Regions from separate parts of the Paenarthrobacter sp. NyZ202 genome, predicted to be linked through region 3. Evidence: riboswitches for the same ligand, from Rfam matches in the RefSeq annotation. Region 3 holds a riboswitch; each other region holds the start of a gene.
The links. A riboswitch is a leader RNA that binds a small molecule or an ion and turns the genes downstream of it on or off. The one in region 3 is predicted to bind S-adenosylmethionine.
Positions count from the first base shown of each region.

Region 1: it holds a riboswitch for S-adenosylmethionine, as region 3 does, so the genes downstream of both, ACPFL9_RS18300 (DUF1737 domain-containing protein) here and metX (homoserine O-acetyltransferase MetX) in region 3, are expected to answer to the same signal.
Region 2: it holds a riboswitch for S-adenosylmethionine, as region 3 does, so the genes downstream of both, ACPFL9_RS13525 (aminotransferase class V-fold PLP-dependent enzyme) here and metX (homoserine O-acetyltransferase MetX) in region 3, are expected to answer to the same signal.
Region 4: it holds a riboswitch for S-adenosylmethionine, as region 3 does, so the genes downstream of both, ACPFL9_RS05340 (hypothetical protein) here and metX (homoserine O-acetyltransferase MetX) in region 3, are expected to answer to the same signal.

Region 1 is NZ_CP187556.1:3,944,101-3,946,281, forward strand. It holds gene ACPFL9_RS18295 (SulP family inorganic anion transporter) at 1-826, shown strand, start outside; SAM riboswitch class IV at 905-1,017, shown strand; gene ACPFL9_RS18300 (DUF1737 domain-containing protein) at 1,031-1,297, shown strand; gene ACPFL9_RS18305 (rhodanese-like domain-containing protein) at 1,294-1,704, shown strand; gene ACPFL9_RS18310 (O-succinylhomoserine sulfhydrylase) at 1,707-2,181, shown strand, end outside.
Region 2 is NZ_CP187556.1:2,913,123-2,915,303, forward strand. It holds gene hisN (histidinol-phosphatase) at 1-591, shown strand, start outside; SAM riboswitch class IV at 775-888, shown strand; gene ACPFL9_RS13525 (aminotransferase class V-fold PLP-dependent enzyme) at 919-2,181, shown strand, end outside.
Region 3 is NZ_CP187556.1:1,574,732-1,576,912, forward strand. It holds gene ACPFL9_RS07280 (bifunctional o-acetylhomoserine/o-acetylserine sulfhydrylase) at 1-861, shown strand, start outside; SAM riboswitch class IV at 1,016-1,131, shown strand; gene metX (homoserine O-acetyltransferase MetX) at 1,146-2,181, shown strand, end outside.
Region 4 is NZ_CP187556.1:1,111,790-1,113,970, reverse strand. It holds gene ACPFL9_RS05350 (sodium:solute symporter) at 1-108, shown strand, start outside; gene ACPFL9_RS05345 (SRPBCC family protein) at 239-811, opposite strand; SAM riboswitch class IV at 772-891, shown strand; gene ACPFL9_RS05340 (hypothetical protein) at 907-1,203, shown strand; gene ACPFL9_RS05335 (hypothetical protein) at 1,200-1,391, opposite strand; gene ACPFL9_RS05330 (VIT1/CCC1 transporter family protein) at 1,658-2,181, shown strand, end outside.

The sequences.
Region 1 (2,181 bases), 2.1 Mb from region 3:
CAACAGGGAGATGGCTGCCTTGGGTGCAGCCAACGCAGCAACAGGTGTCCTGGGTGGCTTTCCCATTTGCGGCAGCAGTTCCCGGACACCTGTTGCGGTGGATGCCGGGGCAAAGTCCCAACTCACGGGTGCCGTGGGAGCGGCCTTGGTGCTCGCCTTCATGCTCCTGGCGCCCGGAGTCACCGAATTCCTGCCGTCGGCCACCTTGGCTGCCGTGGTGATCGCCGCCGCGGTCGCCCTGGCCGATCCCGCGGGAGTGCGGCGCCTGCTGCGCATGAGCCGCAGCGAATCCGTGGTCATGCTGGCGGCGTTCCTTGGAGTGCTCCTGGTCGGCGTGCTGCAGGGAATCCTCGTGGCCATCGCCCTGGCCCTCCTTGATTTTGTGCGGCGGGCATGGAATCCCTACCGTACGGAGCTCGGCGCCCAGGAGGGCCGCCCCGGATACCACGACCTCGCACGCCACCCGGAAGGCGACAGGATCCCCGGGCTCCTGATCCTCCGGTTCGATGCACCCCTCTTCTTCGGGAACGGGCAGGTCCTGGCCACTTTCGTCCGGGAAGAACTGGACGAGGCCGAGGACCACATCACGCACGTCATCCTCGCTGCCGAGCCCATCACCGGGATCGACACCACGGCCCTGGACGACCTTGTCACGCTGGACGAATGGTTGGCCCAACGGGGCGTGGACCTCGTGTTCGCCGAGCTGAAGGGCCCGGTCAAGGACAAGCTGGTCCAGCTGGGCACGGCGGCCCGCTTCACTCCTGACCACTTCTATTCGACAGTTGGTGCGGCGGTCCGAGAACTGGCCGGACAGGACCACAAGTAGGCACCGGTTACGCAACATGACGGCTGTCATGCCCGCAACAAATGCAGGTGAACGTCCACGGATGTTACGTTTTTCTTGAGTAATGAGCACCAGCGTTAAGCCCTGACTTGCTGGTCGGCAACCCTCTCCCGCGGCGGGGTGCCTCAGGTGACTACTCGGCGTATCGACACTTCGAACTGCAAGCGTGACTGAGGAGCACCACGAATGCCAGAACCCACTGACGACAAACTCGCCTACCGCCTGATCACGGGCCCGGATACCCGCGAATTCTGCGAGCGCATCAGCAACGCCCTCGCCGAAGGCTATGTGCTGCACGGCAGCCCGTCCGCAACCTTCAACGGCACGGACGTGATTGTGGCGCAAGCCATCGTCCTGCCCGCCGCGATCGCAAGTGCGGATGCCGCCGTCGCGAACGCCGTGGACCAACTGGAAAACGACGAAGACGAAGAAGCATTCGAGGGACACGCATGAGCTACGCAGGTGACCTGACCCCGCAGGACGCGTGGGCCAAGCTTAAGGACGGCGCCATCCTGGTTGATGTCCGGACCGAGGGAGAATGGGCCCACATCGGCATCCCTGACACCAAGGCCACGGAGAATGATCCCCTGTTCATCCAGTGGAACCTCGCCGGCGGCATCCCGAATCCGACCTTCATCGACGACCTGAAGCAGCAGGCTCCCGAGGCTGACGGCGTTGAACTGCTGTTCATCTGCCGTTCGGGCCAGCGCTCCATCTCCGCCGCCATCGCCGCAACGCAGGCCGGATTCACGTCCTACAACGTCCTGGAAGGCTTCGAGGGCGAACCTGACCGTTACGGGGAACGCACCGTCAACGGCTGGAAGAACCGTGGCCTGCCCACCAACCTGGGGACCGACTAAAAGTGACTTTCAATCCTGACGCCGCCGGCTGGAGCGCTGACACCCAGGCCGTCCGCGGTGGACTCGACCGTACCAACTTCCAGGAAACCGCCGAGCCGGTGTTCCTCAATTCCGGCTTCGTCTACGAATCCGCTGCAGCAGCAGAACGGGCGTTCACCGGCGAAGACGAACGCTTTGTCTACTCGCGCTACGGCAACCCGTCCGTGGCCACGTTCCAGGAACGGCTGCGGCTCCTTGAAGGAACCGAGGCCTGCTTTGCCACGGCGTCCGGCATGTCTGCAGTCTTCACCGCACTGGGCGCACTGCTGGCAGCCGGCGACCGCGTGGTTGCCGCCCGTTCACTCTTCGGTTCCTGCTTTGTGATCCTGAACGAAATCCTGCCGCGTTGGGGCGTGGAAACAGTGTTCGTCGACGGCCCGGACCTGGACCAGTGGCGTGCAGCTCTTTCCGAGCCGACCACAGCCGTCTTCTTCGAGT
Region 2 (2,181 bases), 1.3 Mb from region 3:
TTCGGCAGCACGGGTCACGGCTCGCGGCGCTGGATCATCGATCCGATCGACGGCACTAAGAACTTTGTCCGCGGAGTTCCCGTCTGGGCCACACTGATTGCCTTGGTTGACGAGGGGGAGCCAGTGGTGGGGGTCGTCAGCGCTCCCGCCCTGGGCAAACGTTGGTGGGCTGCAAAAGGGATGGGAGCCTACACCGGCCGTTCCCTGGCGTCGGCCACACGGCTCAAGGTTTCCAACGTCTCGCACCTGGCCGATGCCTCCCTGTCCTTCTCGAGCCTGTCGGGTTGGAAGGACCGCGGAAACCTGGAGGAGTTCCTGGGCTTGACGGAAGACGTGTGGCGCACCCGCGCGTACGGGGACTTCTGGTCATACTGCCTTGTTGCCGAGGGCGCGGTGGACATCGCCTGCGAACCGGAGCTCAACCTTTACGACATGGCGGCCCTGGTCCCCATCGTCACCGAGGCCGGTGGCCGGTTCACCTCCCTTGAAGGTGAGGATGGCCCCTTCGGTGGCAACGCCCTGGCGACCAATTCGATCCTCCATTCCGAAGTCCTCAAGCGCTTGAACCCCGAGGTTGACGACCTCCTCTAGCAGCTAATGCCACGGTTGCCACCTGGCAGCCAAGCAGAATTTTCGACGGCGGATGCCACCTTTCGGGGGCATCCGCCGTCTGTTTGTTCGGCAAATCGGCCAAATTTCAACCGGCGTAATAAAGCGCTTAACAATCCGGGCGGCTTTGAAACGGGCGGCGGGCGTGCCCTAACCTCATTTACAGGTCACGAGTGCCAGCGCAAAACCCCGGTTTGCTGGCCGGCAACCCTCCATTCGCGGTGGGGTGCCCCGGGTGACGACCAGGCCGGTCCGGAACGGATACGGCAAGCGCGGATCCCCTGCGGGGTCCCTCTTGAGTGAGGTCACATGAGCACAGCTACGTTCAGTTCCACGATCCAGCCGTCCCCCGGGCAGGAGCTTGCCGCCGGCAGGCCACTGGCCGCCGTCACCGGCGCCGAGCTGCAGGCACCACTGATCCAGGGCGGTCACGTCCGGTACGCCAACCTTGACTACGGAGCATCGGCACCGGCCCTGACCATCGTGTCAGCCTACTTGAACGAGGTCCTCCCCTACTACGCCAGCGTGCACCGGGGCGCCGGTTATGCCTCGCAGATCAGCACCTCGGTGTACGAAAACTCGCGCAACATCGTTCGCGGGTTCGTAGGCGGCCGTCCTGACGATTCCGTGATCTTCACCCGTAACACCACCGACTCGCTGAACCTGCTGGCAGGCTGCCTGCCACAGATCGATGGCAAGCACACCGGTGAAGTCCTGTACCTGGACATCGAACACCATGCCAACCTGCTTCCGTGGCAAGGAGTTCCCCACCGCAGCGTGGTGGCTGATACCACCCTTGCCGGCACCATCGCGAAAATCCGCGGAGAACTCAGCCAGGGTGGCGTCTCCCTGCTGGCTGTTACCGGCGCCTCCAACGTGACCGGCGAAATCCTGCCCATCAAGGAACTCGCAGCCCTGGCCCACGAATACGGTGCCCGGATCGTTGTTGACGCCGCACAGTTGGCACCCCACCGCCCCATCAACATCGCCGCGGCCGACGTCGACTATGTCGTGTTTTCCGGCCACAAGCTCTATGCACCTTTCGGCGCGGGTGTGGTGGTGGGACGCCCGGACTGGCTCGACGCCGGAACCCCGCACCTTGCCGGCGGCGGAGCGGTGCGCGAGGCACGCCTGGACTCCGTCAGCTGGGCAACCGGCCCTGCCCGCCACGAAGGCGGCTCCCCCAACGTGCTTGGTGCAGCAACCCTCGCCCGCGCTGCCCAGGTACTTTCCGGACTCGATCCGCAGGCATGGCACAACCACGAGGCCGCCATCCGGGCCTACCTGGTGGAAGGCCTGCAGGCCATTGACGGCGTGAGCGTCCACCGGATCTTCAGCGATTCGACCGATACCATCGGTGTGGTCAACTTCTCGGTGGAAGGATTCGACGCCGGACTGGTGGCCGCCTACCTCGCTGCAGAGCACGGTGTGGGCCTCCGCGACGGCCGCTTCTGCGCCCACCCGCTGCTCAAGCGCCTGGGCTTGCCCTCGGGTTCGCTGCGCGCCAGCTTCGGCGTAGGTTCCAGGCTGGAGGACGCCGGGCGCCTGCTGCGCGGCATCGAAGAACTCAAG
Region 3 (2,181 bases):
TTTGGCGAGGTGGTGTCCAACCCGCGCCAGGATGTCCTGGACATCGAGGGGATCGCGCAGGTGGCACACGATGCCGGCGTGCCGCTGATCGTGGACAACACGCTGTCCACTCCCTACCTGATCCGTCCCATCGAGTGGGGTGCGGACATCGTGGTGCACTCAGCCACCAAGTACCTGGGTGGTCACGGTGCGGCGATCGCCGGCGTGATCGTGGACTCGGGCAACTTCGACTTCGGCAAGGACCCGGACCGCTTCCCCAACTTCAACACGCCGGATCCCAGCTACAACGGCCTCGTCTATGCCCGTGACCTCGGGAAGGATGGAGCACTGGGCGCCAACCTTTCCTACATCCTCAAAGCGCGGGTCCAGCTGCTCCGCGATCTCGGCTCCGCAGTGTCTCCGTTCAATGCTTTCCTGATTGCGCAGGGCCTGGAAACCCTGAGCCTCCGGGTGGAACGGCACGTCGCCAACGCCACGGCAGTGGCGCAATGGCTGGAAGCGCACGACGACGTCGAATCCGTCGCCTACGCCGGGCTGCCGTCCAGCACCTGGTTCGAACGCGGCCGGAAGTACGGTCCACGCGGTACCGGTGCCGTGGTGGCCTTCACCATCAAGGGCGGAGTCGAGGCAGGCAAGCGCTTTGTGGATGCCCTGGAACTGCACTCTCACGTTGCGAACATCGGCGATGTCCGGTCCCTGGTCATCCACCCGGCGTCGACTACCCACAGCCAACTGACCGTGGAACAGCAGGTGGCAGCAGGCGTGAACCCGGGTCTCGTCCGCCTGGCTGTGGGCATCGAGCACGTCGACGACATCATCGCCGACCTCGAAGCCGGCTTCCGCGCCGCCAAGGGCGCGTAGGCTCTGCAGGACCCTGGCGTGGGCCCCGGCCGGTCGAATGTTCGCCGGACGGGGCCCGGGCGGCGTCTTTGGCGAACCAAGCAGTGAAAAACCGTCACACTGCTGTCACATTCTTCGCCAGAACCGCCATGTTCTTCCTAGACTCTACGTATTAGGTCATGAGTGCCAGCGCATAGCCCCGGCTTGCTGGCCGGCAACCCTCCTCCGCGGTGGGGTGCCCCGGGTGAGGACCTGGCCTGTCGCAGAAATGGCGATGGGCAAGCGCGACGATAGGTGTCAAAGGAATGACCATTACTGCTGCAGCACTCCCAAAATCGGGCGAAGAAGACGGCATCGTCAAATACGCGGGCATCGGTTCCCTGAAACTTGAAGCGGGCGGCTTCCTTCCTGATGTCGTCCTGGCCTACGAGACGTGGGGACGGCTGAATGCCGATGCATCGAACGCTGTCCTGATCCAGCATGCGCTGACGGGAAGCACGCACGTAGCCAAGGGTGCCACCGACGAGGACGGTTGGTGGGAGCAGTTGGTGGGTCCCGGCGCCACGATCGACACCGACCGGTTCTTCGTGGTCTCCATCAACATTGTGGGCGGATGCTACGGAAGCACCGGACCGTCCTCGACGGCCCCGGACGGACGTCCTTGGGGGTCCCGCTTCCCCTTGGTCACCCTGCGGGACAGCACCGAAGCCGAAGCCCGTCTTGCCGACACGCTGGGGATCCGCCAGTGGCATGCGGTGCTTGGCGGCTCCATGGGTGGTGCCCGGGCCCTTGAATGGGCCGTGACTCTTCCTGACCGCGTCAAACGGTGCGCAGTCATCTCAGTCGGTGCCTACAGCACCGCCGAGCAAATCGCCTTTGCCCAGTCGCAGACCTTGGCCATCCGCCAGGACCCCCACTTCAACAACGGCGACTACTACGACGGACCGGCTCCGGAGGCGGGCCTGGCACTGGCGAGGCGCATCGCGCACATCACCTACCGGTCAGCGCTGGAACTTGATGTCCGCTTCGGCAGGGAAGCCCAGCACCAGGAGACGCCCCTGGCCGCCGCTGTGTTGGGCGAACGCGGCCGCTACCAGGTGGAGAGCTACCTGGACCACCAAGGCACCAAGCTGGTCCGCCGCTTTGACGCCAACAGCTACATCGCCATCACTGAAGCGCTGATGTCCCACGATGTTTCCCGTGGTCGCGGCAGCCTCCAGGAAGCCCTCGGACGGGCCACCGCCGAGTTCTTTGTCGCGGCAGTGGACACGGACAGGCTCTACTTTCCGGAGCAGTCCCGGCAACTGGCCGCGCACCTGCCCGGGCAGGTCCCTGTTCATG
Region 4 (2,181 bases), 460 kb from region 3:
GTTTCACTGTTCAGCAAGCCCACCGACCCTGCGGTCATGAGGGCCTGGACGGACCGTGTTGCCGGTACCCGCGTGGCCGAGGATGAGCTGAGCTCACCGGCCAAGTAGCTGCAGCTTCTGCCAGCAACGTCCGACGGCGGCGCTTCCCTTTGCGGGGAGCGCCGCCTTGTTGTTTTCCCGGGCCAGGGGACCGAATCCGGCAAACCTCTCGTTGCCCGGGTGCTGTGGGTGGGCAGTGTCAGGCAGCCAGCACCTTGGCGAGGTTCTTGAGGTTGCGGCGGAGGGACAGACCCAGGAACCATTCCACCAGCGGCCCAGGCAGTTTGCCCATCAGGCCCTCCATGGGTGTATTGAGCCGCAGTTGCTCGGTAACGCGGGTCCCGCCGCCAACGGATTCCAGGGTGAACGTCGCCGTCAAATCCCGCTCACCTTCGATCGAGCGGGACACCATGCGGCGGGGTGGATCGAATTCCGTATATTCAACCATCCAGTCAAACTGCCGCCCCATGATCCTGGTGGTTCCCCGGCCCCGGGTTCCCAGCCCTGGCGGAGCATCGCCGAGCGGCCCGGACGAAATGACAAAAGCATCATAGGTGGAGAGTTTTCGAACCGTGCCAGGAAGTCGAAGACCTCCTGCTGGGGCCGGGGAATATCCACGCTTTTCTCTATCGAGGGCATTGGGCCTCCTGGTGCTGGCTGATGCTTCCTTGAACAGTGTGTTCCTGCGGACGGGACCGGAACAAGAAGGCCCATGCGGTAGGGTGGTGCCAGCTTCAAGAGAGGTGGCGCCAAGCTCCGACTGGCCACACACCAACCCCATGTTCACGGGTGGTTCGGATGAGGAAGCGGCCCGTTCCGGACCAGAGACAACCGAGCGGGCAAGAGCACTCCCCAGGAGATCCATCCTTGCCGTTCCAAGCCCACCCCCTGAGCGAAACAAACACCCCTGCCCTCCCCCAACGTCCCGGCGTGCCGGTGGTTCCCGGCGTGGACGTTGTCAGGGGAACCGTGACGCTGTTCCTGGACGGCCGCTTGCAGCGGTTCCTCTGCGCGGACGCTCACAGGATGGAACGCGCCCTGGGCCAAGCGGTCCGTCCCACGCGATGGTGCAGCGCGATGCGGACGCTGACGGTGACCGTTGCCGCCGTCGGACAACCTCGGGGGCGCGAGCGGCACTTCCTGCTGAGCGACATGCAGGACTAGAGTTCGTCGTCGTCCTCGCGGAAGTCGTCCGCGTCGTCGATCGGGACCACCCGCTCGTCGTCGTCGGGAGCGTCCACTTCCTCAACCCACGGTTCGTCCACTTCCTGGTCCTCGCCGTAATCGTAGGCAGGATCCGACTCGATGGTTGCCCGTTCGGGGTGGCTTGCGTGCGGTTCGGTGCTGTTCATGCTCCAACCTCCGTGTGGTGGGCCGGCAAGCAGCCCTTCGGCCGAATGCGGGGAGTCCCCCGCCCCTGTCCTTCCATCTGAGCACCGGCCCCGGCGAACGGTCAAGACACCCGACCGGCACGTCGGAACGCAGGTGGAGCGGGGCTCCGAATTAAGGTCCGCCGAACATTCCGGTTGAGGAATACCGGCCAAAAAACCGCGGAAATAAGCGGTACAGTGGGCGGTGCAATGGGGCCGAAACCACCCCACCCAGCACAGGAGATAACGTGCAGAAGCACCATGAATCCCATGATCCGTTGAGCCCCGCTCCGGGTCCCGCCCCTGAAACGGCCCCGGCAGCGGAATCAGCTCCGGCAGCGGAAACGCCGCCACCGCCGTCCGCCTCCGACATCAAGCGCTGGCGCCAGTACCTGGCCGACGAACGGGCCGAAGCCGCGGTGTACCGGGAACTCGCGCAGCGGCGTGAGGGCGAAGAACGCCAGATCCTGCTGGCCCTGGCCGAAGCCGAGGGCCGCCACGAGGCCCACTGGCTCAAACTCCTCGGCGAACACGCCGGAATGCCCAAGGCAGCATCCGGCCGGAGCCGCTTCCTGGGCTTCCTCGCCCGCAACTTCGGATCGGTCTTTGTCCTTGCGCTCGCGCAGCGGGCCGAAGGCAGGTCGCCGTACGGTGCCGAGCCGGCCGCCACGCCCGCCATGGTGGCCGACGAGCAGATCCACGAGGAAGTTGTCCGCGGCCTGGCAACCCGGGGGCGGAACAGGTTGTCGGGCACCTTCCGGGCAGCCGTGTT